3 regions of the Brenneria goodwinii genome follow, and region 3 is predicted to be linked to each of the others. Evidence: riboswitches for the same ligand, from Rfam matches in the RefSeq annotation. Region 3 holds a riboswitch; each other region holds the start of a gene.
What was found. Region 3 has a riboswitch for thiamine pyrophosphate ahead of thiM (hydroxyethylthiazole kinase). Riboswitches for the same ligand answer to the same signal wherever they lie in the genome.
Positions count from the first base shown of each region.

Region 1 (10,195 bases), 2.0 Mb from region 3:
ACAGGCACGCGCCGGCCTTCATTTTCGCGCTGCAGGCCATCGACGATTTTGTGCATGTAATGCAGGGAAAATTCACGATAGTCACGACCGCTCAGCACTCCGCCCCAGGTATCGAACACCATTACCGCCTGGGCGCCCGCGCGAATTTGCGCGTTCAGATAAAGAATGACGCTGTCCGCCAGCTTATCCAGCAACAAATGCAGGGTTTTCGGCTGGGCAAACATCATTTTTTTAATGATGGTAAATGCCTTACTGCTGCCGCCTTCAACCATATAGGTGGCTAATGTCCAGGGGCTGCCGGAAAAACCGATCAGCGGCACCGCGCCGGCAAGGTTCTTGCGGATGGTGCGCACCGCATTCATCACATAAGCCAATTCCTGTTCCGGATCGGGAACCGGTAAATTCACCACATCGGCGTGACTGGCAATCGGAGACTGAAAACGCGGGCCTTCGCCCGTTTCAAAATAAAGCCCCAGCCCCATCGCATCGGGAATGGTCAGGATATCTGAAAACAGGATCGCCGCATCAAGATCGTAACGCCGCAAAGGCTGCAGCGTGACTTCACAGGCCAGTTCCGCATTTTTACACAGCGACATGAAATCACCGGCCTGGGCGCGGGTTGCCTTATATTCCGGCAAATAACGCCCCGCCTGACGCATCATCCACACCGGCGTTACATCGACAGGCTGGCGTAACAACGCCCGCAGGTAGCGATCGTTTTTCAGATCAGTCATCTGTTTTTCCTTTCGTTATCATCCCGGTGCATCACGCCGCCGTTGATGGTAATACGTTCGTTACCGTTCTCATGATAGGCGCGGCACAACGCCACCGTGTCCTCTATCAGTCGGCGCGCCACCGTGCCCGGCGGCGGTAAAAGCGGAAGGCGGTCATAGCGGAACCAGCCGGCATCCCGCAGCTCTGAAGGATCGTGCTGAACTTCGCCCCCCGCATAGTCGGCCATAAACGCCATCATCAGCGAGTGCGGGAAAGGCCAGGGCTGAGAACTGATATAACGCAGGTTCTTAATTTCAATACGGCTCTCTTCCATCACTTCGCGAGCCACCGTCTGTTCCAGCGTTTCCCCCACCTCGACAAACCCGGCCAACACCGTATACATATTGCCCCGGTGACGATTATGCTGCGCCAGTAAAATCTCATCGCCCCGCCGGATCGCCACGATAATACAGGGCGCGATCTGCGGATAATAACGTTCCTTGCAGTGCAGGCACAGGCTGGCCAGTTCGGTTTTACTGCGCACCATTTCATGGCCGCAATAGCCGCAGAACTTGTGAGCGCGGTAAAACTCCGCCAGTTGCACGCCCCGGCCGGCCATTTGAAACAGGCTGGCGTCCTGATCGATAAGTTGGCGCACAGACGTCATACCGGATTCCCGGTTCCGGCAAACCAGCCACATCGGTTGCCCCTGCCACTCGCCGATCCTGCGAGCGGTTTCACCCTGCAAAGACCAACTTTCCGCCGTTCCCTGCGGTAATTCTCCCTGAGGAAGCCATATTTGATTCGAGTGACTGACCACCCACCATCCGGTTTCGTCACCTTTTAGCGTTTGTTCCATATCGTTTATTGCCCCATTATCACTTCACTAGCCCTTTACCATTCAGGGTGATTTAGCTAACGTTCATAACCAACGGCTATTTTTATCATTCACGGAGCCAATAATGCTAAACCAGTTACAAAGCCTGACTGAACTCGTCGGTGGCAATAATGCGTTAATCGACCAGTGGCTACAAGCGCGTAAACAGCTCCTGATTACTTACTACCAGTTGGTTGGCATCAAGCCCAACAAAGACGCATACTCACGCCTCGATGAAAAAGCGTTGGATAACTTTCACCAGAATCTGGTTGATTATCTTTCAGCCGGTCACTTTCATGCGTATGAACGGATATTGCAGGAAGCCGCTGCCTTAAGCGAACAGAAGCTGTCGCAGTCTGCAAAGCTTGATTGCGCCTTACAAGACAACACGCAACAGATTATGGACTTCTATGACGGTCACCTGGCGACGTCAATCGATCATGACAACTGTATAGCATTCCAGCAAGCGCTCTCCAACGTCGGCGAATTGCTGGAAGAACGCTTTACGTTGGAAGATGAAATGATTCGTCTGGTTTGTGATAATCAATATTGAGACCAATCATAAACCGATCATCCTCCCGCTGAAAGCCTCGGTCTGATGAGCAAAACACCGCTTTTCTTCACAGACCGGGCAGGCAGTCTTTGACATGCACCGCCTGCCGTCCTACAGTGTCATCGTTGTAATCAGCCTGCTAACAGTGGGGCTATCTTGTCGGAGTGCCTAGCGCGTTTCCGTTTGTTGTTTCTTTTCAACAAGCAATGAAAATGCACGGGCTGAGACCGTTAATTCGGGATCCGCGGAACCTGATCGGGTTAATACCTGCGAAGGGAACAAGAGTAATATGCCTGATTAACCCCTAGATGTCGTTTCCGCGTTAATCTGCATGGCATCAATTCTGTTATTACTCCCTCCGAACTCCAGACAAGCAATTTTCCCTTTACGTGTTATAGGAACTTGCTATGTCTACAGAAAAATCGCGCGCAACATCGCCCAAAACCAACCGTCGTGAGCAACGAGCCGCCGCCCAGCAATTCATTGATACATTGCAGGGCATGGCATTTCCCAATTCCCAACGTATTTACCTCACCGGTCCGCGTGAAGATATCCGTATCCCAATGCGCGAGATCGAGCTCAGCCCGACGCTAATCGGCGGCAGTAAGGATAATCCGCAGTACGTCGACAATGAACCGATCCCAGTTTATGACACCGCCGGTCCGTACGGCGATCCGGCTTTATGCCCGGATGTGCGTATCGGACTCAACCGGCTGCGATCGAACTGGATTGCCGAACGTAACGACACGGAAACGCTGCCCGGCGTCAGTTCCGATTTCACCCAACAGCGCCTGGCGGATGCCGGACTCGACCATCTTCGTTTCGAACACCTGCCCCGTCCCCGCCGCGCCAAAGCGGGAAAATGCGTGACCCAACTGCACTATGCCCGTCAAGGCATCATCACCCCGGAAATGGAATTCATCGCGATACGTGAAAATATGGGGCGCGAACGCATTCGAGGCGAAGTGTTACGCCAGCAGCACCCCGGCCAGAGCTTCGGCGCCAATTTGCCGGAGAACATCACTGCGGAGTTTGTGCGTCAGGAGGTCGCCGCCGGCCGCGCCATCATTCCAGCCAATATTAACCACCCCGAATCCGAACCGATGATTATCGGCCGCAATTTTCTGGTGAAGGTGAACGCCAACATCGGTAATTCCGCTGTGACCTCCTCCATCGAGGAAGAAGTGGAGAAGCTGGTGTGGTCAACCCGCTGGGGCGCGGATACCGTGATGGATCTGTCCACCGGGCGTTATATTCATGAAACCCGCGAATGGATCCTGCGCAACAGCCCGGTGCCGATTGGCACGGTTCCCATTTATCAGGCGCTGGAAAAAGTTAACGGCGTGGCGGAAAACCTGAACTGGGAGATGTTCCGCGATACCCTGCTGGAGCAGGCGGAACAGGGCGTCGACTATTTTACCATTCACGCGGGCGTGCTGCTGCGCTATGTCCCCATGACCGCCAAACGGCTGACCGGCATCGTCTCCCGCGGCGGCTCAATCATGGCGAAGTGGTGTCTGTCGCATCATCAGGAGAGCTTTCTGTATGAACATTTCCGCGATATTTGTGCAATCTGCGCCGCGTATGACGTCGCGTTGTCGTTAGGAGACGGCTTACGCCCCGGCTCGATTCAGGATGCCAACGATGAAGCGCAGTTTGCCGAACTGCATACGCTGGGGGAACTGACCAAAATTGCCTGGGAATACGATGTACAGGTCATGATTGAAGGGCCGGGACATGTGCCGATGCAGATGATCCGCCGCAATATGACGGAAGAGCTGGAACACTGCCATGAAGCGCCGTTCTATACGCTTGGCCCGTTGACCACCGATATCGCTCCCGGTTACGACCATTTCACCTCGGGTATCGGCGCGGCGATGATCGGCTGGTTCGGCTGCGCCATGCTCTGCTACGTTACGCCCAAAGAGCACCTCGGGTTACCTGACAAAGAGGATGTAAAGCAGGGACTGATTACCTACAAAATCGCCGCCCACGCCGCCGATCTGGCGAAAGGCCACCCCGGCGCGCAAATCCGCGATAACGCCATGTCCAAAGCGCGCTTCGAATTTCGCTGGGAAGATCAGTTCAATCTGTCGCTCGATCCCGAAACCGCTCGCGCCTACCACGACGCCACGCTGCCGCAGGAATCCGGCAAGGTCGCCCATTTCTGCTCCATGTGCGGACCGAAGTTCTGCTCGATGAAAATTTCGCAGGAGGTTCGTGATTACGCGGCGCGGCAGGAAGCCGAAGCCAAACCGATCGAAGTGGGAATGGCGCAAATGTCGGAGGCGTTTCGGTCCCGCGGCGGCGAGCTTTACCACAGTGCCACCAGCCTGCAAACGGAGGAGAGCAAATGACAACCGCTCAGACAACGACCCCCTTTGCCCCCACCGCGCACCGGCTCGGCCTCTACCCGGTGGTGGACAGCGTAACCTGGATTGAACGGCTGCTCGGCGCGGGCGTTAAAACGATCCAACTGCGTATCAAGGATCGTACCGATCAACAGGTCGAACAAGACGTTATGCAGGCCATCGCATTAGGCCGCCATTACCAGGCCCGATTGTTTATCAATGACTACTGGCGGCTGGCGGTAAAACATCAGGCCTATGGCGTTCATCTGGGGCAGGAGGATCTGGACACGGCCGATCTCTCCCTCATTAAACAGGCCGGCCTGCGCCTCGGCGTTTCCACCCACGACGATCGGGAATTGGCGCGCGCGATAGCCATCAACCCTTCGTATATCGCACTGGGGCATATCTTCCCCACGCAGACCAAAGAGATGCCCTCGGCGCCTCAGGGAATCGCCGAGCTGACCCGCCATGTGGCGGAGCTTGGGGAGCGCTTCCCAACCGTCGCTATCGGCGGCATCAGTCTGGAGAGGGTTCCCGCGGTATTGGCCAGCGGAGTCGGCGGCATTGCCGTGGTCAGCGCAATCACCCAGGCGCCGGACTGGCGCCAGGCCACCGCGGCATTGCTCCGTATGATTGAAAAGCGGGAGGTGTAATGTGTTAAGCGACCAAGAATTTCTGCGCTATAGCCGCCAGCTTCTGCTGGAAGACATTGGGCCGGAGGGCCAGGAGAAGCTCAAGTCCGCCAGCGTTTTGCTGGTAGGGCTAGGCGGACTAGGCGCCCCCGCATCGATGTATCTGGCCGCAGCCGGCGTCGGCACGCTGCTATTGGCGGATGATGACAGGCTGCATCTGACCAACCTCCAGCGGCAAATTCTTTACCGCACGGCTGATGTAGACAAACCCAAGGCTGAACTGGCGCAACGGCAGCTACAGGCATTAAACCCAAACGCGGAGATCGTCGCCCTGACTGAGAGACTCGGCGGCGAAGCGCTGTATCAGGCGGTTAACCGCGCCGATGTGGTGCTGGATTGCAGCGACAATATGGAAACCCGCCACGCCGTTAACGCCGCCTGTGTTCATGCCGGAAAACCGCTGATCAGCGGCAGCGCGGTCGGTTTCAGCGGACAGTTGCTGGTACTGACGCCCCCTTACCATCAGGGCTGTTACGCCTGTCTGTATCCCGATGCGGCAGAGCCGCGGCGTAATTGCCGCACGGCGGGCGTGCTCGGTCCGGTCGTCGGCGTCATCGGCACGCTACAGGCGCTGGAAGCGATCAAACTACTGGCCGGCTTGCCTTCGCCGCTGAGTGGAAAGCTGCGGCTGTTCGATGGAAAACAACAAAGCTGGAACACCCTGCAGCTCACCCGCGCGGCCCATTGCCCGGTCTGTGGAGAGCCGGCATGAAAATTACCCTAAACGACCAGACTATCGAGCTGGCGGACGCACTGACCGTCGAAGCGCTGCTGACACAGTTAAACCGCCTGCAACCCGGTACGGCGCTGGCCATCAATCAGACCATTATCCCACGTGACGCCTGGACTCAGCATCAGATTCAGGACGGGGATGATATTTTGCTTTTTCAGGCCATCGCGGGAGGATGACATGCTGCAAATTGCCGATACAACTTTTACATCCCGGCTGCTAACCGGCACCGGAAAATTCGCCACGCCTGAAATCATGCTGGCGGCCCTGCACGCTTCCGGTTCACAACTGGTCACCATGGCCATGAAACGCGTTGACCTGAAAGGCGGCAACGATGCGCTCCTCGCTCCGCTACGCCAGTTGGGTATCAAGCTGTTGCCGAACACTTCCGGCGCCAAAACAGCCGATGAAGCGGTGTTTGCCGCCCAACTGGCGCGTGAAGCCCTGGGCACGCATTGGGTGAAACTGGAAATCCATCCGGATATGAAATATCTGCTCCCCGATCCGCTCGAAACCTTGAAAGCCGCCGAGCGATTGGTCAAAGACGGCTTTGTCGTGCTGCCCTATTGCGGAGCAGACCCGGTGCTGTGCAAACGGCTGGAAGAGGCGGGGTGCGCCGCCGTCATGCCGTTAGGCTCGCCAATCGGCTCCAATCAGGGGCTGCAAACCCGCGATTTCCTGCGCATCATCATTGAGCAGGCGCGCGTTCCCGTGGTGGTGGACGCCGGGATCGGCGCGCCCAGCCACGCCACGGAGGCATTGGAAATGGGGGCGGACGCCGTACTGGTCAATACCGCCATTGCCGTCGCCCGCGATCCGGTAAAGATGGCGCAGGCATTCAGGATCGCGGTGGAAGCCGGCGCGCTGGCGAATCAGGCCGGACTGGGAAATAAACAGTACATCGCCAGCGCCACCAGCCCGCTGACCGGTTTTCTGCACCAGCAAACGGAAGGAGCTATCTGATGGAAAACGACTTTCAAACCGTCTGGCAACAGCTCGACTGGGATGACCTGACCCTGAGGATTAATAGCAAAACCACTCGGGATGTTGAGCGGGCGCTCGGCGCGGCGCGTCCAGACCGGGAAGACTTTATGGCGTTGATCTCCCCCGCCGCCGCACCATACCTGGAGGCGTTGGCGCAGCGGGCGCAGCAGCTCACTCGTCAACGATTCGGCAATACGGTGGGGTTCTACGTACCGCTATACCTCTCCAACCTCTGCTCAAACGACTGTAGTTACTGCGGTTTCTCCATGAGCAACCGCATCAAGCGCAAAACGCTGGATGACGAGGAGATCCTGCGTGAATGCGCGGCAATCAAAAAGCTGGGGTTCGATCACCTGCTGCTGGTAACCGGCGAACATCAGCGAAAAGTGGGAATGGATTACTTCCGCCGAGTCTTTCCGCTGATCCGTCCGCATTTCAGTTCGCTGATGATCGAAGTGCAACCGCTGGAGCAGCAGGCGTATGCCGAGTTGAAAACGCTGGGGTTAGACGGCGTGATGGTGTATCAGGAAACCTACCATCCGGCAACTTATCAACACCACCATCTGCGCGGACAAAAACAGGATTTTTACTGGCGGCTGGCCACGCCGGATCGCTTAGGCCGCGCCGGGATCGATAAGATCGGCATCGGCGCCTTGATCGGTTTGTCGGACAGTTGGCGAACCGACTGTTATATGGTGGCGGAACACCTGCTTTATCTGCAGCAAACCTACTGGCAAAGCCGCTATTCCATTTCATTCCCCCGGCTGCGCCCCTGCGCCGGCGGCATCGAACCGGCATCGATAATGGATGAAGCGCAACTGATGCAGGTGATTTGCGCTTTCCGCCTGCTGTCGCCGGACATCGAGCTATCGCTGTCCACCCGGGAATCCTCCTTCTTCCGCGATCATATGGTGCCCATCGCGATAAACAACGTCAGCGCTTTTTCGAAAACGCAGCCGGGCGGCTACGCCGATAATCATCCCGAATTGGAACAGTTCTCGCCGCATGATGCCCGCCGGCCGGAAGAGGTTGCTCAGGCGATAATTCAGGCCGGGCTACAGCCGGTATGGAAGGACTGGGATGGCTATTTGGGACGAGGTTCGCACTAGGCGGGAAACGCTGAACATCGGAGGAAATCTCTCTGGATGGCGCCTGGCAAAACGCGCAATAGGCGATCGTCAAGATGCATCCCGATGAGTAAGTTAGCGGCGTCGGCCTTTCGTCCGGCCAGAGCGTTTACCGCTTGCCGCTCTGCATACCAACCGGCCGATACGGGTTTTATCCTTAACCGTATCGGCCCTTCCCTAACCGCAGCGCCATTAAGATACGTTCATCATCCGGCTGACCGTTTCCCCCAGGATACGCAGTCCTTCGCCCATTTCGTCAGTGAACGGCAAGGCGTAGTTAAGTCGCAGACAGTTGCGGTATTTTCCCGAGGCCGAAAATAGCGATCCGGCGGCAATCTGAATACCTGACTTACGCACCTCACAGTTGAGCCGCAGCGAGTCAAAAGACTCCGGCAGCTCAATCCATACCAGAAATCCGCCCTGTGGACGACTGACGCAAATGCCGCAGGGAAAATAGTGGCGTACCCAGCAGGTAAATACGTCAAGATTGCACTTATACTGCATGCGCATACGTCGTAGGTGGGGCTGATAGTGACCCTGCCGGATAAACTCGGCCACCGCCAGCTGCGTATGCGAAACCGTATAGCCGGTACCGGTATATTTAGTATGCACAACGCGATCAAGGTAACGGCCCGGCGCTATCCAACCCACACGCAGGCCCGGCGCCAGGCTTTTGGAAAAAGAGCTGCACAGTAATACCCGGCCATCTTCATCAAAAGATTTAATGGTTCGTGGACGAGGATAGTCATAGGTCAACTCGCCATAGGCATCGTCTTCAATAATGGCGAGATCGAAACGCTGAGCCAGTATGACCAACTCTTTCTTGTACTTATCGGGCATCGTGAATCCCAGCGGATTATTGCAGGTCGGCACCAGCAGCACGGCTTTGACCGGCCACTGCTCCAACGCCAGCTCCAGCGCATCAAGACTAATACCGGTGACGGCGCAGGTCGGGATCTCAATCGCTTTAATCCCTAATCCACGCAGAATCTGCATGGTGCCGGGAAACGTCGGCGACTCAACCGCCACGATATCGCCGGGCTGGCACACCGCACGCACCGCGGTGAACAACGCTTCCTGACAACCGGTGGTGATCACGATATCGTCCACCGTCAGCAGGCAACCGCTGTCCAGCGCCAGACGAGCCACCTGCTCACGCAGTTCTGGCATGCCATACATACAATCATACGTCAACACCCGCGCGTCCTGACGCTGACACAGACGGCCCATCGCTTTCCACAGCGGTTTCACCGTTGACTGGCCCACATCCGGCATCCCGCTGCCAAAGTTGAACGCGCTGTTTTCGGGGCCGTCGTTAAACAACTCGCGCACGGACTCCCACTGGGTGATCTCAACCGGCCGCTGAGCCGGACGAGTCAACTCTGGAACCGGCGGCGTAGCCTTGCGGGATGCCACAAAATACCCCGAGCGTGGCCGCGGCGAAATAAGCTGCCGGGCTTCCAGCAGATGGTAAGCCTGCTGGACGGTACTGATACTGACGCCGTGTTCCAGACTCAATGCCCTGACCGATGGCAGACGTTCACCGTTTTGGTACAAGCCTTGTTCGATGCGCTGCGCCAGTAAGGAAGCAAGATGTTGGTAACGCGTCATGTATCGCTCCTCACACATAATTAAAGACATAACCAGTACAGATTAAGGTAAAAAATACCATTCAGATGCAATATCACACAATCTGTATGTTAAAAAAATGCATTTCCTGAATCTGTATCGAATCAGCGTTCCCCCGCATCATAGTGCAAAGCAATCAGCCAAGGGGGAAACATGGAAAATCAGACCAAACACGCGCAACCGACGTCCGGTAGATCCTCGCGGTGGTCAATGCTGATACGGCTCTATCAGAAATGGAGAACGTGGCGGCTCAAAGTGCAAACCCGTAGGTCATTGCTGCGCATGAGTGATGAAAGGCTGAAGGATATCGGGTTGACACGCGACGATATAGATCGCCTTTAGCGCGCGGCACCCGGTTTATGAGCCGATACAGAACTGTATCGGCTCTGTTTTATCAGTCCAGCGGTTGTGGCTTCATCCGCATTCCGACAACGGCCGACAGCAGGCAACCCACAGCAAGGTAAGTTGCCACACCGTGCCAGGAGCCGCCTAAAACTTCCACCAGCAACACCGCGATAAACGGTGTAAAACCGCCGCC
Region 1 is NZ_CP014137.1:3,917,590-3,927,784, forward strand. It holds gene hemE (uroporphyrinogen decarboxylase) at 1-734, opposite strand, end outside; partial or broken gene nudC (NAD(+) diphosphatase) at 800-1,573, opposite strand; gene rsd (sigma D regulator) at 1,677-2,144, shown strand; TPP riboswitch at 2,295-2,439, shown strand; gene thiC (phosphomethylpyrimidine synthase ThiC) at 2,552-4,501, shown strand; gene thiE (thiamine phosphate synthase) at 4,498-5,148, shown strand; gene ACN28R_RS17445 (HesA/MoeB/ThiF family protein) at 5,150-5,899, shown strand; gene thiS (sulfur carrier protein ThiS) at 5,896-6,096, shown strand; gene ACN28R_RS17455 (thiazole synthase) at 6,098-6,880, shown strand; gene thiH (2-iminoacetate synthase ThiH) at 6,880-8,010, shown strand; gene ACN28R_RS17465 (aminotransferase-like domain-containing protein) at 8,221-9,639, opposite strand; gene ACN28R_RS17470 (DUF1127 domain-containing protein) at 9,868-9,999, shown strand; gene shiA (shikimate transporter) at 10,052-10,195, opposite strand, start outside.
Region 1: it holds a riboswitch for thiamine pyrophosphate, as region 3 does, so the genes downstream of both, thiC (phosphomethylpyrimidine synthase ThiC) here and thiM (hydroxyethylthiazole kinase) in region 3, are expected to answer to the same signal.

Region 2 (10,195 bases), 720 kb from region 3:
TGTTTCTCTACCCGAAACTTACGGTTATAACCAGTGGCGGTACTCTTCTTCCGACATGTTTTCTATCTGCCACTGCGTCGCCTGCTGCAATAATTCCACCCGCTGTTGAACCGATATCCCGCTCAACCATTTAGATTGACCCGCAGCAAGATAGGCTTGATAGAACCGATACAGTGATGAAACTTTCATAATCCACCTCCCCGCTTTCATTGCATGAAAGTATCGACGTAATATAGGGAAAGATAAATTGATGACTTTAGTGCGGGGAGTTCCTCTTTTATGCCTTCATCTCGTTTGCAACAACAGTTCATTCGCCTGTGGCAACGCTATCAAGGGCAAACCACCGACACGACGCTGCAAGAGCTGGCCGGGGTATTAAGCTGTTCTCGCCGCCATATCCGTTCACTGCTCGGCGCCATGCAAAAACAGGGATGGCTTATCTGGCAGGCGGAAGCCGGGCGGAGTAAACGTTCGCAGTTGACCTTTATCTACACCGGACTGGCATTGCAGCAACAGCGGGCCGAAGACCTGTTGGAGCAGGATCGCATCGATCAGTTGGTACAACTGGTCGGCGATAAACAAACCGTGCGGCAGATGCTGCTTTCGCACCTTGGCCGCAGCTTTCGCCAGGGTAAACATATTCTGCGCATTCTTTATTATCGTCCGCTGCGCAATCTGTTGCCGGGATCGGCGCTGCGCCGTTCGGAAATGCATATTGCCCGCCAGATATTCAGCGGGCTGACCAACATAAATGAGGAAAATGGGGAACTAAAACCCGACTTAGCCCATCACTGGCAAATGTTGTCGCCGCTGCACTGGCGGTTTTATCTGCGCCCTTCCATTCGTTTTCACCACGGACGGGAACTGACCATGGCGGATGTCATTACCTCGCTCACCCGGCTTGCCGCGTCCCCGCTGTTTTCACATATTGAGAAGGTGACCTCCCCCATGCCGTTTGTGATTGATGTCCGGCTGACCAGCCCCGACGACTGGTTGCCGTGGCTGCTTGGCAGCGTTTCGGCGATGATTCTGCCGGAAGAGTGGCGAACCCTGCCGGATTTCGCCAGACACCCTATCGGAACCGGTCCTTACGCGGTAACGCGCAACAACGACAATCAACTTAAAATCAAAGCATTCGATGACTACTTCGGCTATCGGGCGCTGATTGACGAGGTCAACATCTGGGTGATTCCCGACGCGACAGAGATGCATCCCTACTCCCCGCATCTGGAATCGGATGATTCGTCGCATAACCAGTTGGAAAGCCGCATGGAAGAAGGCTGTTATTTCCTGCTGTTTGATGCTCGTTCGGCGCAGGCGAGCCAACTGGAAGTGCGCCGCTGGCTGTGCCAGATATTCAATCCGATCGCCCTGCTGCGTTATGCGGATATTTCGCACCAGCGGGACTGGTCGCCAGCCTATGGTCTGCTCCCCCGCTGGCATCACCAGGAACGTATCGAGCCACAGGGAAAACCCAAAGATCTGCAACGGATCACCCTGACAATCTACCGGGAACATCCTGAATATAGGGTTATCAGCGGCATCATGGAAAAAGTGCTGCAAGAACATGGCGTGCAACTCGACTTACAGACAATCGGTTACGAAGAGTGGTATCGCGGCGAAGCGGAAAGCGATATCTGGCTATGCAGCAACAACTGCTACTTGCCGCTGGAGTTCTCGCTGTTCGCCCTGTTTTACGAGCAGCCGCTGATACAGCATTGCCTTAATGAAGATCTGCACGAGGACGCCGGCCTGTGGCGCGGCAAGGCGTTGCCAATAGCGGAATGGAGTGAAAAACTTATTGCCAGTTGTCAGTTACATCCACTGTTCCACAACTGGCTGCAACTTCAGGGGCAACGCAGCATGCGGGGCATCCGCATGAATACCCTGGGATGGTTTGACTTTAAGTCCGCCTGGTTCGCGCAGCCGGAAAACTAAGCGTCTCGCTTTCGCCGTCACCCATAAGTCTTTACAATAGAGCGTTCTCAACGGGGTGCGGAAGACGTGTAATGCCTATGCGACACGTCTTGCGCTGAGAAAATACCCGTCGAACCTGATCCGGTTAATACCGGCGAAGGGATTTGAGAGTGCTCATCGCTGAGACTCAAAGACCTTTGCCACCCTATGATGACAGGAGTGCAAAGTGTTAAATATCACATTACTCAAACAACCGTTGTTAAAACGTTCAACGTCAATATTGAAAAAAATCCTTCCCTGCCTGTTGCTGGCGTCGGCCTCCTCTTTCGCTAAACCGGCGCTTACGGTTTACACCTATGATTCTTTCGCTTCCGAATGGGGGCCAGGGCCGGTCATTAAAACGGCCTTCGAAAAAGAGTGCGACTGCGAGCTGAATTTCGTCGCGCTGGAAGACGGGGTCTCGCTGCTGAACCGCCTGCGTATGGAAGGGAAGAACAGTAAAGCGGATATCATTCTGGGGTTGGACAACAACCTGTTGCAGGCGGCGGAACAGACCGGGCTATTCGCCAAACACGGCCTGGATACCAAGGCTGTCGTTGATATCCCCGGCGGCTGGGACAATACGACCTTTGTTCCCTATGACTATGGCTACTTCGCGTTTGTCTATGACAAAAACCGCCTGAAGAATCCGCCCCAAAGCCTGCATGAGCTGATCGACAGCACGGAGCCGTGGAAAGTCATTTATCAGGATCCGCGCACCAGTACGCCTGGATTAGGACTGCTGCTATGGATGCAGAAAGTATATGGCGATCAAGCCCCGCAGGCATGGCAAAAACTGGCTAAGAAAACGGTTACCGTCACCAAAGGCTGGAGCGAAGCCTATGGGTTATTCCTAAAGGGTGAAGCCGATCTGGTGCTCAGCTATACCACCTCCCCGGCATACCACATCATTGAAGAGAAGAACGATAACTACGCCGCGGCGAACTTTAGCGAAGGACATTATCTGCAAATTGAAGTCGCCGGACAGCTTGCCGCCAGTAAAAATCCGGCGCTGGCAAAACGCTTTCTGCAGTTCATCCTGACGCCCGCATTCCAGCAGGCGATCCCAACCAAAAACTGGATGTATCCGGCAATCAAAACCGATCTGCCGGCCGGATTCGCCCATCTCGCCGTCCCGGAGAAAGCCTTGCAATACAGCGCGCAACAGGTTGCAGAACAGCGGAATAACTGGATTCAGGCATGGCAACAAGCCGTCAGTCGTTGAGTAGCGGAAGTCTGTGGCCGGGATTGCTGGCCGCCTCGCTGTTAATCTTGGTGGCGGCGCTGGCTTTCAGCGCATTGTGGCTACAGGCGCCGGAAAGCCAATGGCGAATGCTCTGGCATGACAGCTATCTGTGGCATGTTATCCGCTTTACTTTCTGGCAGGCGTTTTTGTCTGCCTTACTGTCTACCACGCCGGCTATTTTCCTTGCCAGAGCGCTCTACCGCAGACGTTTTCCCGGCCATCGTCTGCTATTGCGGCTATGCGCCATGACCCTGGTGCTGCCGGTTCTGGTGGCGGTTTTCGGCTTGCTGAGCATATATGGCCGTCAGGGATGGCTGGCGCATCTGCTGGAGATCTTCGGCCTGCCGTATCATTTTTCCCCCTATGGGCTGCAAGGCATTCTGCTGGCGCATATTTTTTTCAACCTGCCGCTGGCGACCCGCTTGCTGCTGCAATCGCTGGAAAACATCGCCACTGAACAACGTCAGTTGGCGGCTCAACTGGGGATGAATGGCTGGCAGCATTTTCGCATTGTCGAATGGCCCTGGCTGCGTAGGCAGATCCCGCCGGTGGCCGCACTTATTTTTATGCTCTGTTTCGCCAGCTTTGCCACCGTGCTATCGCTGGGTGGCGGACCGCGAGCGACCACCATCGAGTTGGCGATTTATCAGGCGCTGAGCTTTGATTACGATCCGTCCCGCGCCGCATTGCTGGCGCTGATTCAGATGACCTGTTGTCTTGGGCTGGTGCTGCTGAGTCAGCGGCTGGGCGGGGTTCTGCCGGTTGGCAGCACGCAGCAACTGGCGTGGCGGAACCCGCAGGACAGCCTGTTCAGCCGGCTATGCGACACGCTGCTGATTGGTGCGGCGTTACTGCTGATCGTGCCACCGCTGCTGGCCGTCGTGGTAGACGGCGTCAACCCGTCCCTGCTCATGGTATTACAGCAACCCACGCTGTGGGAAACGTTGTTCACCTCGCTGCGTATTGCGCTGGCGGCGGGCGCTATTTGCATCATCCTGACGATGATGCTGCTGTGGAGCAGCCGGGAACTTAAGCTGCGCCAGCAACCGCTCTATGGCCAGTTGATGAATCTGAGCGGAATGCTGATCCTCGCCATGCCCGGTATTGTGCTGGCAACCGGTTTTTTCCTGTTGCTGAACAATACCATCGGGTTGCCGGAATCGCCTTATGGATTGGTGGTGATCACCAACGCGCTGATGGCGATACCCTATGCGCTAAAAGTGTTGGAAAACCCGATGCTGGATGTCGCCGAACGCTATAATCGGCTCTGTCTGTCGCTGGATCTACGCGGCTGGCAGCGGTTAAAAATTATTGAACTGCAGGCGCTGAAACAGCCGTTGGCCCAGGCATTGGCGTTTGCCAGCGTGCTGTCTATCGGCGATTTTGGCGTTATCGCGCTATTCGGCAACGAGCAGTTCCGCACCTTGCCCTTTTACCTTTATCAGCAGATTGGAGCCTATCGCAGCGTCGACGGTGCCGTTACCGCACTGTTGCTGATGCTGCTCTGCTTCACGCTGTTCACTCTGATTGAAAAACTGGCGGATCGTGATGATCTCTCTCGATAAACTGACCTACCTCTATCAAGGTTTTCCCATGCGTTTTGATTTGCACGTCAACGCTGGAGAGCGCGTGGCGATTCTTGGCCCCAGCGGCGCCGGGAAAAGTACGCTCCTGAATCTGATAGCCGGTTTTCTGATGGCCGATAGCGGTAAGTTGCGTCTGAATGGGGAAAATCACCGCCTCACCCCGCCATCCAAGCGACCGGTATCCATTCTGTTTCAGGAAAACAATCTCTTCCCTCACCTGACCATTGAGAAAAATATCGCTCTGGGGCTGCATCCCGGTCTGCGGCTCAATGACGAACAGCGGGACACGCTGAGAAACATTGCCGAGCAGGTTGGATTAACCGAGCTACTCAATCGCCTGCCGTCTCAGGTTTCCGGCGGTCAGCGGCAGCGCGCCGCGCTGGCCCGCTGCCTTGTTCGCCATCAGCCTATTTTGCTGCTGGATGAACCGTTTTCCGCGCTCGATCCGGCATTGCGGCAGGAAATGCTGCAACTGTTGGAAAAGGTCTGCGACGAACGTCGACTCACGCTGCTGATGGTGTCGCACAACCTGGATGATGCGAGGTACATCGCCAGCCGGACGATGACCGTGAATGACGGCCGCATTATCGACAACCGCCCGCTTGATTAACCCGTCATGGCTGCGACGATAAGACGATGCCTGGCGTTCATTTTAAATACTCGCCAAACAGATAATCGAAAATGTCGGACTAAAATAAAAGCGCTATTTTTTTAACATAAATGCTCCCTCCACACACCATATTGTGATCTATCCGGTTATTCTGACAAAAAATTTAAATTGATACGTGAAACGCAACAAAAAATAAAATATGCTAACAATTAATCAATATAGGTCATCATGATTATCACCTGATGTAATCATGAGATCATCATCACAAATAACAGTAACAAAACCACCGTCTTTAATCGGAAATATAAGAACACTTTTGATTTTACTCGTTATTCCGTTCGTCTTCAGGAAATACACATATACCCGATAGATTTCTAGTTACATGAATTTCCAGGAGTTTACTCCAGAAAATGGTCAGGATATGTAAGAAAATCCGGCAAAAATGCAGCTTGCGGGATAAAGGTATAAATCCATATTTCTGGCCTTATTTTCATTATCTTTCTACTGTCGCATGGCAAATTAAACTGCATCAATGCCGGTAGAAAAATAATCATTACATAAAACCAAAGAATTATTAACACTAGCGCAACAAGATACTTTGATAGAGATTGATAATAAAAGATCTGTTTTTTTCTGATGTTATCTCTAATTAGCAACAGCAAACATGAAATAATTAGCTTGCTATTGTTAATTCCCGCTCAAAATAACGAGCCGTCAGTTAACAGAATCGCTATCAATAAATTTGTTATCAATCTCAATCAAAGTCTCCAATTTGATACGGAATATATTTCTCTCGGCATTCGTTACCGCAACCGATGCCGTAGAGGTGGAAGCAAAGCCCTGGCAAGAGTGCGCGATGCGTCGGTATTAGTCTCGTGAGTTCTTGCCGCCTTATTCAGGGAAAGCCCCCTGGCAAGATATCTATCCTAAATAGTTCGAGTTGCGGGAAGGCGGCGACGCCGCAAACATCCAGGCGCTTACTGAAGTCAAGTGACTGGAGAGCGCGACAAATCTGCTCCTGGCAAATTTGCACGCCGTTTGCAGCGTAGGTTCACGGATGGGCCAAGCAGCACAGCCAACGCGCCAGCGACATGAAATATGACGGATAATTGCTTAATTGGAGACCACCATGGCCGTTACACAAATTGATGATCTTGATACTTTGGTTGCCCGGGTGAAAAAGGCCCAACGCATCTATGCCGATTATACGCAGGAACAGGTGGATAACATATTCCACGCTGCAGCGCTTGCCGCCGCCGCCGCCCGCATTCCGCTGGCGAAAATGGCGGTGGAAGAATCGGGAATGGGCGTAGTGGAAGATAAAGTGATTAAAAACCACTTCGCATCCGAATACATCTACAACACCTATAAAAATGAGAAAACCTGCGGCATCCTGTCTGAAGATGACGCCTACGGCACGATCCGTATCGCCGCTCCCGTCGGTCTGATCTGCGGCATCGTGCCGACCACCAACCCAACCTCTACCGCGATTTTCAAAGCGCTTATCAGCCTGAAAACGCGTAATGGCATTATTTTTTCGCCGCATCCGCGGGCGAAAAACGCCACCAACCGGGCGGTAGAGATCGTTCTGCAAGCGGCGGTCGCCGCCGGCGCCCCGGAAGATATCATCGGTTGGGTTAGCGAACCGACCATTGAGCTGACCAACCAGTTGATGCACCACCCCGATATCAACATGATCCTCGCCACCGGTGGGCCGGGAATGGTCAAAGCGGCCTATAGCTCCGGCAAACCGGCGCTGGGCGTCGGCCCCGGCAACACGCCGGTGGTGGTGGATGAAAGCGCCGACGTCAAACGGTTCGTCGCCTCCATTCTGATGTCAAAAACCTTCGATAACGGCATGATCTGTTCATCCGAACAGTCCGCCATCGTCGTCAAGAGCATTTATGACGAAGTCCGCGCGGGCTTCCTCGCTCAGGGCGGCTATATTCTGCAAGGCCAAGAGCTCACGGCCGTCGGCAATATCCTGAGAAAAAATGGCGGGTTAAATGCCGCTATCGTTGGTCAGTCCGCGGTGAAAATTGCCGAAATGGCCGGAATCAGCGTCCCGCCGGACACCAAAGTGCTGATCGGCGAGGTTTCCAAAGCCGACGAATCCGAGCCTTTCGCGCATGAGAAACTGTCTCCCACGCTGGCGCTATACCGGGCGCAGAATTTCAGCGAAGCGGTCGATATCGCTGAAAAACTGCTCAACATGGAGGGTATCGGCCACACCAGCTGCTTGTACACCGATCAGGATAATCATGCCCACCGGGTGCTTTACTTCGGCGAACGGATGAAAACCTCCCGCGTGCTGATCAACTCACCAACCTCTTACGGCGGTATCGGCGATCTGTACAACTTCAAACTGGTACCGTCACTGACGCTGGGCTGCGGTTCCTGGGGCGGCAACTCCGTTTCGGAAAACGTGGGTCCAAAACACCTTCTCAATATAAAAACCGTAGCCAAGCGAGCGGAAAATATGTTGTGGCATAAACTTCCCAAATCCATCTATTTCCGGCGCGGCTCGCTTCCCGTTGCGCTGGCCGAAGTCGTGCGCGACGGTGCTAAACGCGTATTTATCGTTACCGACCGCTTCCTGTTCAATAACGGTTATGCCGATCAGGTGATATCACGTTTGAAGCAACACGGCATCGCCACCGAAGTGTTCTTCGAAGTCGAGGCCGACCCAACGCTGAGCATTGTTCGCAAGGGGACCGAGCAGGTTAATGCTTTCAACCCGGATGTTATCATCGCGCTGGGCGGCGGCTCGCCGATGGACGCAGCCAAGCTGATGTGGGTTATGTATGAACATCCGGAAACCCGCTTCGAGGATCTGGCGCTGCGCTTTATGGATATCCGCAAACGTATCCACACCTTCCCGAAAATGGGGGTAAAAGCGCGCATGATCTGTATTCCCACCACCTCCGGCACCGGTTCCGAGGTCACGCCGTTTGCGGTGGTTACCGACGATGTCACCGGCGTGAAATATCCGCTGGCGGACTATGCGTTAACCCCGGATATGGCGATCGTGGATGCCGATCTGGTCATGAGTATGCCGAAGTCGCTGTGCGCGTTCGGCGGCCTGGATGCGGTCACCCACGCCACGGAAGCCTATGTGTCGGTGCTGGCCAACGAATTCAGCGACGGCCAGGCATTGCAGGCGCTGAAACTGCTGCACGGCAATCTGGTCACCAGCTATCAGGAAGGCGCAAAAAACCCGGTGGCTCGCGAACGGGTACACAACGCGGCGAGCATCGCCGGTATCGCCTTCGCCAATGCCTTCCTGGGCGTGTGCCACTCCATGGCGCATAAGCTGGGTTCCGAATTCCATATTCCACACGGTCTGGCCAATGCCATGCTGATCTGTAACGTCATTCGCTATAATGCGACCGATAAACCGACCAAACAGACAACATTCAGTCAATACGGTTATCCGCAGGCCCGCAAACGCTACGCGGAAATTGCCGACTATCTGGCCCTCAGCGCCCCTGGCGACGACGTGGGACAGAAAATCGACAAACTGCTGGCCTGGCTGGACGAGACCAAGGCGGCGCTGGATGTCCCAGCCAGCATTCGCGATTTCGGCGTGCAGGAAGCCGATTTTCTGGCCAAGGTCGATAAACTGTCCGAAGACGCATTTGACGACCAATGCACCGGCGCCAACCCGCGTTATCCGCTGATCTCCGAGCTGAAGCAGATCCTGTTGGATACCTACTACGGCCGCGCCTATAGCAATACTCCCGCCGCGTCTAAGCAGGCCGATGGGCCTAAAGTCACGACAAACGGCAAAAAGGGGAAAGCAAAGAACTGACGGCTGCTGAGTAGGCTAACCACTAACCCTGGAGGGCTCACATGCTGACAAAGCATTGAGCCCTCGTCCGGCGAATACGGCAGGAATGGACAGACGCCAAGTAGTCTGGATATTCATGCCGTCCCGCCTTCCAGCGAAGGCCAGCCGCAAGATGAGGAATATATTGACCCGCCAGCGCCGTCCAATAGGCTTCCAGCCAAAGTAAAACCCGCCTACGCTCCGTTTGAGAACTTGCCTATTCCGGCCTTTTTCCCTCTGACAGTTAACGGGAAATGTTCAGACTCGCTTTAGCTTCCAGACGCCACATGCGGATCTTCAAAGAAGTAATCCTCTACCTTTTCCGGTCTATTCTTGATGGCGCCGACCTGCTGCAGGAACTGACCAAGCTGCAGCGTATTGCGTGGCGTAATGGTAAATTTCGTTTCCGGACTTTTAAGAATGCTGAGCAACAGCTGACGATCGATTTTGGACTTTGTGATGTTGATAAATGCGTCGGCCGCCGCCTCTGGGTTACTGGCGGCAAAGTCGGCCGCTTCCGCAATGGCGTTCACGAAAGCGCGATAGGTGCGCGGATTTTCCTGACGAAACTTTTCCGTGGAGTACAGCACCACCGGAGAAGACGAACCGCCGGAGACATCATAGGAATTAAGTACGATGTGCGCATTGGGATTGCCGGCCAGTTCTTGTTCCTGGAATGGCGCATTGCCGAAATGCGCCGTGATTTCCGTGCCGCCGCTGATAATGGCGGCAGTGGCGTCCGGATGGGGAACGGCGACCTGCAACTTATCCAGGCGGTTGTATTCTTTATCCCCCCACAGCTTTGCGGACGCCTGTTGCAGAAAACGCGACTGCACCGACACGCCTACCGCCGGAACGGCAATGCGATCCTTCTCGGTAAAATCGGCAATGGTTTTTACATTCGGGTTAGTGCTAATCAGATAGTAAGGGAAATTGCCGGTCGCCACGACGGCGCGGACGTTCTGACG
Region 2 is NZ_CP014137.1:5,186,924-5,197,118, reverse strand. It holds gene sgrT (glucose uptake inhibitor SgrT) at 25-189, opposite strand; gene sgrR (HTH-type transcriptional regulator SgrR) at 280-1,938, shown strand; TPP riboswitch at 1,980-2,098, shown strand; gene thiB (thiamine ABC transporter substrate binding subunit) at 2,195-3,181, shown strand; gene thiP (thiamine/thiamine pyrophosphate ABC transporter permease ThiP) at 3,157-4,767, shown strand; gene thiQ (thiamine ABC transporter ATP-binding protein ThiQ) at 4,751-5,398, shown strand; gene adhE (bifunctional acetaldehyde-CoA/alcohol dehydrogenase) at 6,528-9,209, shown strand; gene ACN28R_RS23030 (ABC transporter substrate-binding protein) at 9,497-10,195, opposite strand, start outside.
Region 2: it holds a riboswitch for thiamine pyrophosphate, as region 3 does, so the genes downstream of both, thiB (thiamine ABC transporter substrate binding subunit) here and thiM (hydroxyethylthiazole kinase) in region 3, are expected to answer to the same signal.

Region 3 (10,195 bases):
TCCTGCTCGTTCCTGGCCGGTGGACAATCAAGCAGGGCGGCCGCTTCCGGTAAGTTAGGGGTAATCAGTGAGACATTAGGCAACAACCGGCGGCGGATCGACGCCACCGCGTCGGGCGATAACAACGGATCGCCGCTCTTCGCCAGCATAACCGTATCCAACACCACATAAGGTATGGTGTAACGGCGCAAGCGTTCCGCCACCACGTCGACAATATCAGCCTGCGCCAGCATGCCGATCTTGGCGCTGTCGATACGCACATCGCTCAGCACGGAATCAAGCTGGGCGCCCACAAACGCCGGATCAATCCGGTAGACGGACTGAACGCCGCGGGTATTCTGCGCCACCAGCGCGGTGATCACCGAAGTGCCGTAAGCCTCCAGCGCGGAGAACGTTTTCAAATCGGCCTGGATCCCCGCCCCGCCGCTGGGATCGGTGCCGGCAATGGTTAACGCATTAATACGTCGTTTCATGCCAGAGCCTCCGTACGCAGACGATAAAGCGCATCCAGAAAGGCCGGAATAAAACTGCCCGGCCCCTGAGACCGCACGGCTGCCCGTTTCCCCGCCAGCGACATGACATAACAGGCCGTCGCCACGTGCTGTGAACGGTCGCCCTCCAGCGCACAGAAAGCGGCGACCACGGCGGATAACGCACAGCCGGTTCCCACCACGCGGGTCATGATTTTATCCCCGCCGCTAATCGCCCAACTGCGAGAACCGTCCGTGACATAGTCCACCTCGCCCGTCACCGCGACCACCGTGGAGAGACGGCGAGCCAGTTCATGGGCGGCGGGCAGCGCGGTAAACGAGTCGTTAGCGCTGTCGACGCCGCGCCCCTGCGCACTTAGCCCGGACAATGCCATGATCTCTGAGGCGTTTCCCCGAATGGCCGCCGGTTTTAGTTGCAGCAGTTCACGGGCAAATTCGCTACGAAAAGTCAGCCCGCCGACCGCCACCGGGTCGAGCACCCAGGGCGTACCGGACTGATTGGCGCTGTTGACCGCCGCCAACATGGCATCGGCGCGATCGCGCTCCAGCGTTCCGACATTAATCAGCAGCGCATCGGCCATCGCGCTGAATTGTGCGGCTTCATCCGGATCCACCACCATGGCGGGCGAAGCATTAAGCGCCAGTAACACGTTGGCGGTAAATGATTGCACCACATCGTTGGTCAGACAGTGCACTAAAGGAGACAACGCATGAAATTGCGCTAACGATGCCGCCGCATGGGCAGCCGGTAAATCGACAGGTCGAGTATTCATCATTCCCCCAACCGGCGTTCAAGAAGGCGGTAACCGGTTGGTTGGCATACCGAGACTTCCCTACGCTGGCATTATCCAGATCAGGTCAACGGGTATTTCTCAGCCTTCACGTGGAAGGGCACCCCGAGTCGTTGAAAAATCAGAAGATTTTACAGCAGGCTTACGCCTTGCCGCTTACAGAATACTGCCCGCATCATGACTTGTAAATGCGGGGCGTCACGGAAAACAAGTAAGCGCGGAACAAAAAAGGATGGCGGCCAAGGTCAATGGGGGGGCTTGCCGTCACCAGCAAGCGGCCCCGGTTCGGCGATGTTACGAACATGCCGCGACCCGCGCGGCGGCTTTGACCAGACTCAGATCGCTGCCACGCGGACCAATTAACGAAATCCCCAGCGGCGCCCCCTCTTTTTGCGCCAGCGGCAGATTGACCTGCGGTATCCCGCACAATACGGCAATGGACAACAGGTGATGGGATAAACGACGGGTTTCTTCGATATCCGCCTCATTGGCGCTCAGCAAAGGCGCGACATCCGGCACCGTGGGCAAGACCAGAATCCGGTTTCCCACCAGCGCCCGCCACTCATCTCGCCAATGATCGCGCCTGCGGCAGCTGTTGAGGTACTGCTCATCCGTCACGCATTCGCCCCAGGCAAAACGCCCGGCCACATCGGCCCCCAGCACATAACCATAACGTTTTATTTTTTCACCCTGCGCTTGCCAGGCTTCGCGTCCCTGAATAAACCGAAAGGCCCAGTAGGCGTCCTCCAGCGAAGGCAGATCGCCCGACAGCGGCAACAGTTCGCCGACGGCCGCGTTAATCTTTGCCAACGCGGGCTGCAACGCCGTTTGCGACGCGGCAGGCAGCAGCGCAAACAGCGCATCGCCGATCGTCCATTCCGGCTGATCCGGCAGCGGCGCATCGTCTTCACCCAGCAAACACTCGCCCACCCTGACGAACAACCCGGCGTCGCGGGTAAAATAGCCTGCCGTATCCATGCTGTGGCTAAGCGGCTGACAACCTTCCAGAGAAATACGGCCGTGGGTGGGGCGTAATCCATACAGTCCGCAGTAGCTGGCCGGGGTGCGTACGGAACCGCCGGTATCCGTGCCGAGGGCGAAATCACAGAGATGGTTGGAGACCGCCGACGCCGACCCCGATGACGATCCGCCGGGAATACGATCGGGCGCGGCACCGTTACGCGGGGTGCCGTAGTGCATATTCTTACCACTCATGGAAAACGCCAGCTCATTGGTATGCGTTTTCCCGACAAATTCGGCTCCCGCATCCAGCAGTCGCTGTACCGTGGGCGCGGTACGCGGTTTTATGCCTGACATGGCGAGCACATGGGGGTTTCCGCCCCCGGTAGGGTACCCCCCGACGTCGAACAGGTCTTTCACCCCGAAGGTGAAACCGGCCAACGGGCCGTGAGGCGCATGCTCAACGGCGACCGGAGGGTAAGGCATAAAGGCAAAAGCATTATCTTGCATCGTGGTTCCTTAAATTGATGAAGCCGACTCGCTTTAGTGAGCGGTCATCCAGTGATGACAACGGACCTGGTGTCCGGCAATGACGTTTTGTGAATCTGGCAATTGGCTATGACATTTGTCACTGGCCCGCGGACAGCGCGGAGAAAAAGCGCACCCGGCAGGCAAACGCATCAGGTCCGGGGGTGAGCCGGGAATACTCACCAGCCTCTCGCCTTTTCGCAGTCCGCCTTTGGGGCGGGTGCTCAGCAGCACCTGGGTATATGGGTGGAGGGGATTGTTCAGCAGCTCCTGTAGCGGAGCCTGTTCAACAATACGACCGCCGTACATCACGGCCACGCGGTCGGCCACTTCGACAGCCGCGCCGATATCGTGCGTGACGAACACAATGGAAAGACCGAGATCCTGCTGTAATTCCCGCAATAGGATCAGAATCTGAATTTGCACCGTCGCATCCAGCGCGGTGGTTGGCTCATCGGCCAGCAATAGCCGGGGCTGGCATGCCAGCGCCAGGGCGATCATCGCCCGCTGGCGCATCCCGCCGGACATTTCATGCGGGTAGGCGTCAAGCCGCTGCTCGGGGCTGGGAATTCGCACGCGCCGCAGCGCGTCCAGCGCCTCTTGCCGCGCCTCGGCATAAGAGAGCGAACGATGCTGCCGCAATGCTTCGATAATCTGCGCCCCGACGGTATAGACCGGATCCATCGCCAATAACGGCTCCTGAAAGACCATCGCCGCCACCGGTCCACGCAAGGCCCGCAGTTGCCTTTTTGAAAACGCCATCACATCCTGACCGTCTATATGAATCTGGCCGTCGATGGTGGTGGTGCGTTCAGGATGGAGACGCATCAAGGCGCGTAGGGTGACGCTTTTACCCGAACCGGATTCGCCGATCAGCGCCAGCACTTCACCACGCGCCACCGCCAGACTCACCCCATTTACCGCCGATACCGTCTGGTTACCTCTGCGAAACCGGACCTTAAGATCGCGCACATCAACCATGGGTTGCTCTGCCATTCATGCCTCCTTAACCAGGATAAGGTTGTCAGGACTCTGCGAGTGTCCCGCGCCGGGTTCAACCATCAGACAGGCGGCGGAATGCTGGTGCGCTGCAGCGTACAAACGCGGCGCGCGTTGGCTGCACACGGCTTCGGCATGCGGGCAACGCGTGTGAAAGCGGCAGCCGCCGGGCGGATTTATCGGGCTGGGAGGATCGCCGCTCAACGGAGACCTGAGCGTGCGCCGCGCCGGATCCATCGATGGCATGGAACTGAGCAAGGCGCGGGTATAAGGATGCAACGCCCCGGAAAAAAGCGCTTCCGCCGGCCCGATTTCAACCACTTCTCCCAGATACATCACCATGATGCGATCGGAGAGATAGCGCACCACGTGTAAATCATGACTGATAAACACATAGGTCAGATTGAGGCTCTCTTTCAGATCCAATAACAGGTTGATCACCTGCGCTTCAACGGACTTATCCAAAGCGGATACCGCCTCATCAAGGATCACCAGCCGCGGATCAACCGCCAGGGCGCGGGCGATATTTACCCGCTGGCGCTGCCCGCCGGATAGTTCGTGGGCGTAGCGGCCGGCAAAACGCGACGGTTCCAGCCCAACATGCGCCATCAGATCCCGCGCCCGCGTCCGGGCTTCACGTTTGTTAATACCATGCACCAAAGGACCGAATGCCACCGACTCTTCCATCGTCAGGCGCGGATTGAGCGAAGAATAGCTATCCTGAAACACCATCTGCGCCTGACGGCGGTAATTGCGTAGCGGCAAGCGCGGACCGCCGACAGATTGCCCATCGAAGATCAGTTCGCCACTGTCGTGTTCGATCAACTGCATCAGTACACGCGCGGTCGTGGATTTACCACATCCCGACTCCCCCACCACGCCCAGGGTTTCCCCTTTTAACACCGAGAAATCGATACCGTCCACCGCCCGCACCAGCGCACGTTTTCCCAATTCGCCTTTCAGCGGAAAATGTTTCACCAGTTTCCGCCCGATAAGCAGCGGCTGAGCCGGTCCGCCGATGTCGTGGTTATCCATAGTCAACTCCGTATAGCCATGGCCATCCGCAGACGATCGGCCAAAATATTAAAAGAGATAGAGGTGATGAAAATCATCGCGCCGGGCAGCGCGCATACCCACGGTTGGGTATAAATCGCGGTGCGCAGCGTATTCAGCATCAATCCCCATTCCGGTTCCGGCGGCGTCACTCCCAAACCGAGAAAAGAAAGGCCCGACGCCAAAATCATTGATATCGAAATCAGTCCGGTGGTGAACACGAAGATCGGCCCCAGTACATTGCCCAGAACCTGGGTGCGGATGATGGTAAACGCGGAAGCGCCGGAGGCGCGCGCCGCTTCAATGTAATCGCGGTTACGCACCTGCGTTGTTACACTCTCCGCGATGCGCGCCACCTGCGGCACAAAAACCAGCGTCAGCGAGATCAGGGCATTCACCACCCCGGCCCCCATCGCGCCGGATAAGGCAATCGCCAACAACACGGAAGGAAAGGCGTAGAAAATATCGACGGTGCGCATGATTACGCTATTCAGCCAGCCACCGGCATAGCCAGCGATAATGCCGATAGTCGAACCGATAACAAAAGCAATCGCCACCGGCGTAATCCCCATAAACAGAGATAGCCGGGTGCCGAGCATCAGCCGCGACAGCATATCGCGCCCCAGTTCATCGGAACCCAGTGGGAAACCGGGTGTCCCGATAGGTTTCAGACGATTGAACATTGAGGTGGCGTAGGGATCGCCATGAACGATCCACGGCCCCAGCGCCGCCAGCACCAGGAGGCATAAAATCACCAACCCCACGCTCAGCGCCGAAGGATCGCGCATTATCCTCCCGAGCACCACACGCCAGTATCCCTGCGACTTTTCCGTCAAATCCACACTCAGGGCTGGACGCGCAAGATTAAGATTCATGATCAAGCCCTCTTTATTCGTGGATCAAACAGCGTTTGCAGGATATCGACCAGCAAATTGAGCAGGACAAAAAACAGCGCCAGCACCCAGATGGTGCCCTGCAACAGCGGTAAATCGCGCTGAAAAATCGCCGAGTTAAGCAGTAATCCGGTTCCCGGCCAGGCAAATACGGTTTCCACCAGAATGGATCCCCCCATCAGGTAGCCGATTTGCAATCCCATTACCGCCAGCGCGGTAGGCGCGGCGTTCTTCGCAACATGGGTAAATAATGCAAACTCGCTGACGCCTTTCGCTCTCAATCCGATAATAAATTCCTGCGCCAGCGTTTCCGCGATCTGTACGCGCACGGTTCGGGCGATGATGCCTGTCGGGATCACCGACAGCGTGATGGACGGAAGCAACATAAACTTCAGATGTTCCCAATCCCAGGCCCAATCCATCGCCCCCATGGGGCCACCGCCCGTGGCGGGCAGCCAATTTAGCTGGGAAGAAAAAATGATGACCAGCAGCATTCCCAACCAGTAATGCGGCACGCTGACGCCAAAGATGGAAAAGGCGGAGGCGATGCGATCAATCCAGCTATCCTGAAAATAACCGGCAACAAAACCGAACAGGCTGCCTAAGACAAAACCGATGAACGATGCGAGCAAGGCGAGACGCAGCGAGTAACTTACGGCGTTCATCACTTCGCTGCTCACCGGACGGCCGCTGGCGATGGACATGCCCAGATCGCCCTGCACCGCATGCCACAGCCAAAGACCGAACTGCACCGGCAGCGGCCGATCGAAGCCATAAGCCTGGATCAACTGCTGGCGCAGCGCTTCGGAGGCATCCGGCGGCATAACGGATACCAGAGGATCGCCCGGGGTCATATGAACCAGCATGAAACAGACCAGCGCGACGCCAAGCAAAATTGGCGTCGCCAGCAACAGGCGGCGAATAATATAAGTGAACATGGCAAACCTCGCAGACTGGAAATAAAAACCGCTATCCATCCCCGCAGATTTCAGCCAGCGGACGACCCGCGGTCGGTTCACCGCCTCAATCTGCGCCGCCGCTGATAAAAATGCAGGGTAGAAACCAATACGGTTCACTGAGGCCGGGATTTCATCATCCGCAGAACCAGCGCAAGCGTAATACCGTTCACCGGTGCCAAGGGAACGACCGCGATGTTTCGCGTCGCGGCCACTCCGTTATTCCCGGACCGTGAACGATCGGCATTCAGGCGGATGCCGCACTCAATTTCCCTTTGAAACCGAGGTCAGATCGATCATCCAACTTTGAGCTTGAACCACGCCCTGAACCGCCGGCGAAATGGCGCGCGGCGCCATATCATGAGCGACATACAGGAACGGCGTTTCATCCACCATTTCCTGATGCAATTCCGCCGTCGCCCCATCCAGCGCTTTAGGCTCAAACGTGTTGCGCGCTTTGTTAATCAATTCCTCGATTTTCGGCGTAGTGAAATAACCCCAGTTGGTGGAAACCGGCGGGAACGTTTTCTCACTGGCAAAACGCATCATGCCAAAGAAGGGATCCATCACCGCGGCGCTGACGTTAATCGCATCGGCGCCCTGGGCGGACGGATCTTTTGCCCCCAGACGCCAGCTACTGAACAGGGTATTCCACTCCATCACCACGATATTCACATCGAAATAACATTTTTTCAGGCTCTGCTGAATGTACTCATTCATCGGCAATGGCTGCATCTGACCGGAGCCAGATGCGGAAGTCAGCACTTTCACTTTGACCGGCTTTGCGGCGCTAAAACCGGCGTCGCTCATCAATTTACGCGCGGCGTCTTCGTCATAGTGGATTTTGAAACTCGGGTTGCCATACCATGCCGAATCTTTTTCATAGGTCCCGGTTGCCTCTTGCATATAACCGCCAAGGTAAGATTTAAGCTCGCTGCGGTTCAGGCAGAGATTCGCCGCCTGACGCACGCGCTTGTCCAGCCAGGGAGAACCGGGGACGAAGGAGAATTGCCACGGCCAGATATGCGGCTGCGCATTGGCGTAAATTTTAAATCCCCGGCTCTGGATCTGCGCCATCGCGTCGGGCGCCGGCGCTTCAATCCAGTCCACCTGCCCGGATAGCAGCGCCGCCGTCCGCGCATTGGCCTCCGGCAGCGGGATCAACATGACATGATCCACTTTCGGCACCCGTTTGACATCCCAGTAGTCGGCGTTTTTATCCAGCGTCAGTTGTTGCCTCGGCACCAGTTTATTCATCTTGAACGGTCCGGTGCCCACGGCATGAAACGCAAAAGCCGCCCAGGCCTGTTTGGAGCGCTCCGCCGGATCCGTCACCGAGGCTGGAACCGCATCAACGTCTTTTTGCCAGGCCGACGGCGACACAATAAATAAGTTGGTCAGGTTGAAAGGCAAAATGGAATCCGGCTCGCTGGTGATTAACTCAACGGTCAGGTCGTCGACCTTGCGCGCGGAATGCAGTGTCGGCATACGGGACGCCGTGTTGCCGATCTGCGCCGGCGCATATTGCGGCGCTTGTTTATTCAGTATCTTATCCACGTTCCACACCACCGCATCGGCGTTAAACGTCGTGCCATCATGGAATTTAACTCCAGGGCGTAGTTTGAATATCCATTTAGTGTGATCCTGCGGATCCACATGCCATTCGGTTGCCAGACCGGGAACCAGCTCACTGGGCTTTTCCCCCTGAGACAAATCCCACAACACCAGCGAGTCATACAGCGTAATGCCGGTAAAACGGTTTCCTTCATAGCCTTGATCCGGCTGACCTAAGGTCAGAGGGATATCGGCCGCGGTCATCGCAATACTCAGCGTACTGGCTGAGGAAGCGGAAAACGGAACCCATGCGCTTACAGCTAGCGCGCCTGCTAACGCCAGAGGGGTGAAACGAGGAGCATGTCGGTGAGATTTATATAACATATTGGCTGTTCCCTATTCGTCGGCAGAGTCGTTTTCCATAACAGACGCAAGGTATATACCAACTTTCTCCACAACATGGCGTTTATGAAGAAAAATAAAGATTTTTGGTTTTTTATCAAAAAATTAAATTTAAATAAAAAACAAATAAAATTTAACCCAAACGTTTGGGTAAGACGAGAAAGCCTAATCTGCAATAAAATAGGGCATGCCTCACCAATCTGGAGCAGTCCGCGTATCGGATATACCCGTCATGCTTCAAGTTGCATCTGCGTTGGCTTTGTTATTCGGCCCATCCATGGGCTTCGCCCCGTTGGGGCCGCCGCCAGCGCTGTTCAAAACGCCATGCGTTTTGTCCTGCAACTCGAATTATTTAGGGTATAGACTCTGATGGCATTTACTCATTAATTGAGTGACGGAAATATCATCAAGCCTATAGCATTTACCAGGCTATCAATTTTAGAGGGTCATTCAATGAGTAAACGTCCCGCTACATTACGCAGTATCGCTGAACAACTGAAAGTTCATGTCTCTACCGTGTCGCGCGTGTTGAATGGCGATGTAGAAAGGATTGCCGGCGTCGCCTCCAAAGAAACGATAGCGCGTATTCGCGAGTTGGCCACCAACCTCGGCTATCAACCCAATCCGCACGCAATTAGCCTGAAAACCCGGCATAGCCGCGAGATCGCCATCTTGGTTCCGCAACTGTCCGATATCGTGATGGCCAAAATTTATGAAGGCATTGACGCCGCGGCCTGTGATTACGGCTATACCGCCTTTGTCGCCAATACGCTCGATCGACCGGAACGCCAACGGCAACTGGCTGAAAAAGCCCTGGCGCGCAATGTCGAGGGCTTAATCATCTGCGATGCGCATTGCATGCCTGAAGAGGATTTCATTAGTGAACTGGAAAAACGGCGCGTCCCGCTGGTGCTGGTCAGCCGCCGTAAAGGGGAGCTGTGTTCCGTTACTTCGAATGACGGTGAAGGCGGATACATGGCCGCTCAGCATCTCTTTAAGCAAGGGCATACGCAGATCGGCATCATCGCCGGACAAGCCCATAGCGCAAATGCCCTTGAGCGCGTAACGTATTTCCTGAATTACTACCGTGAGCAGGGCATCGACATTCCCGCACACAATATCATCCACGGTCCGTTCGACGCGGCGGCAGGCTTTGCCATCGGGGAAAAGTTGCTGGCGCAGGATAAATGCCCTACCGCCATTTTTGCCGTTAATGATTTTCTGGCTATCGGCCTGTTCGGCGCCATGCGTAACCGCGGTTTGGTTCCAGGGCGGGATGTCGCGGTCGTCGGCTATAACGACACGCCTCTGGCTCCGCATTTACAGCCCCCGCTGACCAGTATCAGCACCTGTATGTATGAGCAAGGATATCTGGCCGTCGAAACGCTGCTGCGACGCATTGCGGGAGAAAGCGTGGCGTCGTACCGTTTTCCCGCCGTCATGACGATCCGGACAAGCAGTCAATGCCGGCCGCGTTAATCCACTCCCGCATATTAATCAGTGGCTTTCGTATCAGTCTGTTTGCGGCTCCTGGCCGCCAATGAGCGCAGTAAAACGCCCAGCGTGGT
Region 3 is NZ_CP014137.1:551,153-561,347, reverse strand. It holds gene thiD (bifunctional hydroxymethylpyrimidine kinase/phosphomethylpyrimidine kinase) at 1-473, opposite strand, end outside; gene thiM (hydroxyethylthiazole kinase) at 470-1,264, opposite strand; TPP riboswitch at 1,305-1,400, opposite strand; gene ACN28R_RS02555 (amidase) at 1,577-2,752, opposite strand; gene ACN28R_RS02550 (ABC transporter ATP-binding protein) at 2,786-3,766, opposite strand; gene ACN28R_RS02545 (ABC transporter ATP-binding protein) at 3,767-4,804, opposite strand; gene ACN28R_RS02540 (ABC transporter permease) at 4,807-5,697, opposite strand; gene ACN28R_RS02535 (ABC transporter permease) at 5,700-6,653, opposite strand; gene ACN28R_RS02530 (ABC transporter substrate-binding protein) at 6,936-8,609, opposite strand; gene ACN28R_RS02525 (hypothetical protein) at 8,694-8,990, shown strand; gene ACN28R_RS02520 (LacI family DNA-binding transcriptional regulator) at 9,081-10,106, shown strand; gene ACN28R_RS02515 (heavy metal translocating P-type ATPase) at 10,121-10,195, opposite strand, start outside.